One region of the Gulosibacter molinativorax genome, then DNA from elsewhere that is predicted to be linked to it. Evidence: riboswitches for the same ligand, from Rfam matches in the RefSeq annotation. Region 1 holds a riboswitch; the other holds the start of a gene.
What was found. Region 1 has a riboswitch for FMN ahead of GMOLON4_RS11455 (ABC transporter permease). Riboswitches for the same ligand answer to the same signal wherever they lie in the genome.
Positions count from the first base shown of each region.

Region 2: linked by a shared signal. The riboswitch ahead of ribD (bifunctional diaminohydroxyphosphoribosylaminopyrimidine deaminase/5-amino-6-(5-phosphoribosylamino)uracil reductase RibD) and the one ahead of GMOLON4_RS11455 (ABC transporter permease) in region 1 are both predicted to bind FMN.

Region 1 is NZ_CP028426.1:2,492,431-2,495,831, reverse strand. It holds gene GMOLON4_RS11460 (ABC transporter substrate-binding protein) at 119-1,156, opposite strand; gene GMOLON4_RS11455 (ABC transporter permease) at 1,238-2,101, opposite strand; FMN riboswitch at 2,200-2,326, opposite strand; gene GMOLON4_RS11450 (DUF3151 domain-containing protein) at 2,369-2,809, shown strand; gene GMOLON4_RS11445 (adenylosuccinate synthase) at 2,875-3,401, shown strand, end outside.
Region 2 is NZ_CP028426.1:1,793,602-1,797,002, reverse strand. It holds gene GMOLON4_RS08470 (riboflavin synthase) at 1-655, opposite strand, end outside; gene ribD (bifunctional diaminohydroxyphosphoribosylaminopyrimidine deaminase/5-amino-6-(5-phosphoribosylamino)uracil reductase RibD) at 658-1,926, opposite strand; FMN riboswitch at 2,031-2,179, opposite strand; gene GMOLON4_RS08460 (hypothetical protein) at 2,361-3,401, shown strand, end outside.

The DNA of each region.
Region 1 (3,401 bases):
CGCAGGCCCGTCACTCAATGCATTTGATGCATCCTCGACTACATCGAGTGACGGATTTGCGGAGGGGATGCGGGAAGGCGCCGCACTAGGCGCGACGCAACAAGCCGCGCCTCGCGCGCTACGGCAGCAGCTCGTTGGTGAAGGCGTCCTCGGGGGCAACGGGCTCGGTGATGATTCCGGCCTCGAGCATGAACTCGGTCATCGCGGCCCACGTGTCGGGGTTGTTCGTGAGCAACGGCAGGTCACCGTCGGCCTCCATCAGCGGGATGGTCGCCTCGAGCGTCGCGAGGGCCGCGTCCTTCTGCTCCTGAGTCGTCATCGTCGGGATGTACGAGGCCGAGATCTCGATCGTCTCGTCAGGGTTCTGCGCGATGTACTCGATCGCCTGCTTCACAGCGCCGAGCACCGCGGTCACGTCCGAGCCGCGCTCGGCAATCACGCTCGTTTCGGCACCCAGAGCCGGCCCGACCAGCGTCGGAGCCGAAGAGTCCACGGCCTCGATGACCCGCACATCCATGCCCTGCGCCGCGAACTGCACCGCGTCGTTATTCGCGAAGCCCATCACCGCATCCACCTTGCCGGACGACAGCGCGGCCTGCTGCGTGAAGCCGATGTGCTGCACGTCGACGTCCGCCTCACTCAGCCCAGCGCCCTCGAGCATCGCGAGCAGCGCAAAGTACGTCTGACCGTACGGGCCGGGCGTGCCAACCGAGTGGCCAGCGAGGTCGGCCGCGCTCTGAATATCCGAGTCAGCGGGCACGATCAGCACGGCCGGGTACGTGTTGTAGAGCGTCGCAACCGACTGCACGGGCACTCCGCCCGAGACGCCCTGCACGATCTCGTCCCCGCCCGCGTACACGAGCTGCTCGTCGCCGGTCTTGAGCGCGCCGAAGAGCTCTTCGCTCTCGCCGTGGTGGCGCAGCTCGACGTTCACGCCCGCCTCGTCGAAGTAGCCGAGCTCCTCCGCTACATAGAACGGCGCAAACTGGATGTTCGGGGTGTAGGTCAAGCCGATCGTCAGCGGCTCGCCGGTTCCGGCTGCCCCCGTGGTTTCGGATGCGCCGGGCGAGCCCGCCTGGCAGCCCACGAGGGCGAGGGCGGCGACGGCCGTCGTCGCGAGTGCCTTCAGCGCGCGGGGGAATCGGTTGGTGGACATTTGGGGCTCCTTTGATATTTCGATACGCGCCTTCGGCGCTACTCAATAAGCGTGGGTTTCGATATGCGCCTTCGGCGCTACTCAACGATCGAGAGGTGCCGCATCGACCAGCGGCACCGTCATGACTTGGTCGTTCTCGGATGCGGCATCCAGCTGCTGACGCATGTCGCTCGAGGTGCGTCGCTGGCGGCGATTCGCGAGCGACTCGAGCACCCGCAGCACCGTGAACATCCCGACCGCGAGGATCACGAGCATGAGGAGCGTCGCGAACATCCCCTCGGTGTCGTTCGCATCCCGAAACAGCGTGAGCAGCATGCCGAGGCCCTTGCCGCCCATCGTGAACTCGCCGACCACGGCGCCGGTCACCGACAGCGCGACACCCGCGCGGATGCCAGCGAGCACGCTGGGCATCGCAAGCGGCGCCTCGACCCACGCGAGCGATTGCCACGTGTTCGCACCGTCAAGCCGAGCCGCCTCGAGCACATCCTGTGGCAGCGCACGCACGCCAATCGTCGTGGTGATGAGCATCGGAAAGAACGCGACGACCGCGCACAGAATCGCGATCGGCGTGAGGCCGTAGCCGATCCACAGGGCAAGTAGCGGCGCAACGGCGACGGCGGGGATGGCCTGGGATGCGGTGACGTACGGAGTCACGGCCATGTCGACCCAGTCGATTCGCGCGATGAGATAGCCGAGCGGAACCGCGACCAGCGTCGCCAGCACGGTGCCCATCAGCGCGGCGATCAGCGTCTGCCAAGTGTGGTCGAGGAGTGGTCCTTGCGTCAGCTCGAGCCAGAATCGTGCGATCAAGTCGCTCGGCGCGGGGAGGAACATTGCGCTCACGGCGCCGCTTCGCACCGCGGTCTCCCAAACAGCGACCACGATGATCGCGAGCAGCACCGGCGCCAGGATGCGCGACCAGTCGGTGCGGGAATTTCGTGCCATTGTCTTTCTGCTTCCAGCTCCGGAGGAGGTGGGTAAGACAAGGGAAGGCACGAATGTGGTTGTCGCTACAGGCCAGCCAACTCGGATGTTCTGCAGCTCACGCGCGCCTCCCATCCGGACTATGACCGTCGGTTTCGGAATTACACCGAATCAACCGCCAGCCGAAACCAGCGGGTCGTGGACTTTAACCACCGGTTCGGATTTTCACCGACCCCGGAGCACGTGTACTGAAAGGAAACCTAACCTGTTCCTGGCCATAATGAAACTATGACTTCAAATAATCTCCTTGGTATCCCCGAGACGCGGCTCGACGAAGAGCCCGAAGTACTCGATGACCTCAGCCACCTGCCCCGCGAAAAGCACGCGCTCGCGGCTATCGTCGAGAAGCATCCCAAATCATCCCTCGCCTGGGCCGAGGCGGCGCAGCGCGAGTTCGTCGACGGCCGCATCCTCGAGGCCTACGCGTACAGCCGAGTTGGTTATCACCGCGGGTTGGATGCGCTGCGCAAGTCAGGCTGGCGTGGCCAGGGGCCGATTCCGTGGTCGCACGAGCCGAACCAGGGCGTGCTGCGATCATTCTGGCAGCTGCGCCGGGCCGCCGAGGCGATCGGTGAGAACGACGAGGTCGAGCGGCTCACCGCTCTCTTGCGCGACGCCGACTCCGAAGCTGAGGCCGCTATCGAGAAGCTGGATGGCGTCGCCCAGTAGAGTTGACCTGTTTGCGTCTTTGACGGCGCAGTAATCAAGGATGCATTCCTCAAGGAGATGAGTTCATGCCAGGCATTGCGATCATCGGCACCCAGTGGGGCGACGAGGGTAAGGGCAAAGCGACCGACCTGCTCGGAAACCGGATCGACTATGTGGTGAAGTTCAACGGCGGCAACAATGCCGGCCACACCGTCGTGATTGGCGACGAGAAGTACGCGCTGCACCTGCTGCCGTCCGGTATCCTCTCGCCCGGCGTGACACCGGTGATCGGCAACGGCGTGGTCGTGGACCTCAACGTGCTCTTCGAAGAGCTCGAGCACCTCGATGAGCGCGGCATCGACATCTCGAAGCTGCGGATCTCGGGCAACGCGCACATCATCCCCGAGTACAATCGCGCGCTCGACCAGGTGACCGAGCGCTTCCTCGGCAAGCGCCGCATCGGCACGACCGGTCGCGGCATCGGCCCGACCTACGCCGACAAGATGTCGCGCGTCGGTATTCGGATGCAGGACCTCTTTGATGAGGGCATCTTGCGCCAGAAGATCGAGGGCGCGCTCGTGCAGAAGAACGAGCTGCTCGTGAAGGCGTACAA
Region 2 (3,401 bases), 700 kb from region 1:
ATGCAGTGGAATCGGCGCTCTTGAGGTGGGCCGGCTGGTAGTCATCGGGCTGCCCGAACCGCGCCGTCAGCGCGCGCTCGACGTATTTCGCGAGCACGTCGACCTCGATGTTGACGCGATCACCGACGGCGAGTGCCCCGATCGTGGTTGCAGCGGAGGTCGTCGGGATGATCGAGACGCCGAAGCCCGCATCGTCGACTTCCGTGACGGTGAGCGAGGTGCCGTCGATCGTGATCGAACCCTTCTCGGCGATGTAGCGCGTGAGGCCGCCGTCGAGACGAAAGCGCAGGTCATCCCAGCGCTCGCCTGGGGTGCGGCGCTCGAGAGTGGCGACCGCATCCACGTGACCCTGCACGATGTGGCCGCCGAGGCGCGCATCCGCTCGCATGGCCCGCTCGAGGTTCACGCGGGTGCCGGGCTGGAATCCCGACAGCGTGCTGCGGTCGATGGTCTCGGGCATGACATCCGCGGTGAACGCGCCGTCGGGCAGCAGCTCGACGACGGTGAGGCACACGCCCGAGACGGCAATCGAGTCGCCGGGGCGCGCATCCTCGGTGACGGTCGCGGCCTGGACGGTGATGACCGCGTCGGGCCGGGTCGGTGATTGCTCGAGGCCGACGACGGTGCCGACCTCTTCGATGAGTCCGGTAAACATGATTAGGCTCCTGGGTTGCTGAGGGCGATGTCGCGTTCGGTGGCGACGTCGCTGCGGGAAAGTAGGTCGGGTTCGGGGCACTCGGCGCGGATGCCGGGGTCGCGGTCATCGGAGACCGCTGGCAGTTTGACCGCCCGGATGAAGGTGTCCTGCCCGAGACGGCTCACCTCGGTGGTGTGCCAGCGGCTGGCGTCGGCGAGAGTCTCGATGCCGAGCGGACCGACCGCGCTCTTGCCCGATCCGAGGATGACCGGGGCGAGGTAGGTGTTGAGCTCGTCGACCAGTCCGGCCTGTAGGAACGCCGCGGCGACGCTCGCGCCGCCTTCGACGAGCACATGGCGAATCTCGCGCTCGCCGAGTGCGCGCAGCGCCTCGCGAGGATCCCGCGTCGGGAGGTGAAGAAACTCTGCTGCCGAGCCGCGCATCCTGGCCCCGGGAGGAACCGGACGCTCTCCGAGGGCGACGCGCAGCGGCTGCTGGGGGCGCGAGTCGCCGAGGGCGTCGCGTGCGGTGAGTGACGGGTCGTCGGCGAGGACCGTGCCGGTGCCGACGAGTATGGCGCCGACTCGCGAGCGCGTCTCGTGGGCGTGAGACCGTGACGCCGCGGAGGTGATCCACTGGCTCGTGCCATCCTCGGCAGCGATCTTGCCGTCGAGCGTGGTCGCGAGCTTGAGCGTGACGTAGGGCCGGCCGAGCTGCACCGAGGTTGCCCAGATTCGCACGAGCTCGAAGGCCTCGTCGCGGCCGACGCCGCTTTGAACCCGGATGCCCTGCTCGCTCAAGTAGGTCGCGCCGCCGGCCGCCTCGGGATTCGGGTCGTCGACGGCGTAGATGACCTCGCGGATGCCCGCGGCGGCGAGTGCCTCGGTGCAGGGCCCCGTGCGGCCGGTGTGGGAGCACGGCTCGAGGGTGACGATCGCGGTTGCTCCCGCGAGATCGGCGCCGCGCTCGCGGGCATCGCGGAGCGCATCCACCTCGGCGTGCGCCGTGCCGGCGCCCCGGTGGTAGCCCTCGCCGAGGATACGTCGCTCGGCGTTCGGCGCAGTGGCGTGCGCGGGTGTATCGCGCGCAAACGAGTCGCGCGCAAACGAGTCGCGCGCGAACGAGTCGCTCGCCGCCGAGCCAGCCGCGGGCGCGAGGATCACGCATCCCACGCGCGGGTTTGGGCCGGCCTCCGGTCCGCGATAGGCGAGGTCGATCGCGCGACGCATTGCGGCATCCACGCCCGTGACGGTGTCGGTGCGCTCGATCGTGGCCGAGTTGAAAATCATGTGGTGTCCTTCCGGTGCTGGAAATGCACCGGGGAGAAAGAACACCAGCTCCCGATCGCCAAAATCACGGTGATCGTTCGCCAGACACGGCACCCAATTGTGCCGCCATGCGCCTCCCATCCAGACTTTGACTGTCGGCTCTGGAATTCCACCAGATCAACGCCGCTCGTTCTCGATGCCGAAGCATCAATCGCGAGTAGCGGTCGCGGGCTATCACCGCCGGTTCGGATTTACACCGACCCCGGAGCATGTTGCTGCGGTTACTGTAACCGGGTCACTTTCGAAAGCGCAATAGTGAATGTCGTTTCATTACGCTTGGATGCGCTCGCGACGTCTTCGCGCGCATTGCGTGTTGGGATCGTCGGGGTGGGAACGCGCAAGGCCGAGACTCCTGCACAGAATTTGTCCGAAACAGGGCCGGTACTCTCGGTGGCATGCATCACAGAGAACCGCTGTATCGCTTCGGTCGGTGGATTGGCGCAGTCGCCGCTGTGGCAGCCACGATCGGCGCCGCTGGCTGTTCCGAGTCGAATACCCAGCGCGACGCGCCAGCCGCCGCGGCCGTTACCTGGGTGGAGGCGATCTGCGCTGGCGAATACGGGAAAGCGCACGACATGACGGCTGAGTTCATGCGCATAGATCCCGCGATCTACCCACAGTTCATCGAAGAACTCGAGCAGGCAGAGGCCTTGGCGGATACGGTCATCAGTGACCTTGGTGCGTCGGATGCCGCAGCAGAAATCGCGGTCGTCGAAGTCCGCACTCCGTACGGCGACTCCGACCCCTCCGCCGCCGACGTCGAGCTAGCTGGCACCTGTCTTGGCGAGCCGTTCGCGCACATTGTTGAGGTGATCCACACTAACGATCAGTGGCAGATCAGCGAACCGCTTCCCTTGTGGGAAACGAACGAACTGTTCAACAGACCGGGATATGACGCGACGATGCCGCTGGACTTCTCGCGCGGGCAGCGCATCCACCCTGCCGACCCGGCAGCGATCGATCGTTGGCTACTGTTGCCGGGCAAACACAGCGTGGAACTTCCCGCGCACTTTCTCACCGGTCCTGCAACGCGCACGACCGTCACGGTAAACGCTTTCAGTGTGGTCGACCACGGTTACCTGCCGTCGTGGCGCCGTGAGTCGCTCGACGCCGCATTCGAGTCATTCGTGTCAGATTGCGGAGACGTGTGCCTCGTGAGAGGCGGGACGGAGAATTCAGCGCTGCCCTTGTCCATCGAGCCGGTTATGGATGCTGAAGTGACTTACTCGGAGGACGCGTTACTCGTGCGTCCAACTGGTATCGCGCCGGAGTGGCAGAATGCGCAGCCGAGTTGGGGTGACGGCGGACCAAATGGTGCCACGGCACAGCTCCGATCGACCTCGCTCGAGATGCAGCCGCTCACTTGCCCGGAGGGCGAGGCATGTGCGGTTTCGCTGGACACCGATCGGGAGACCGTGGATGTGCATCTCGTGACG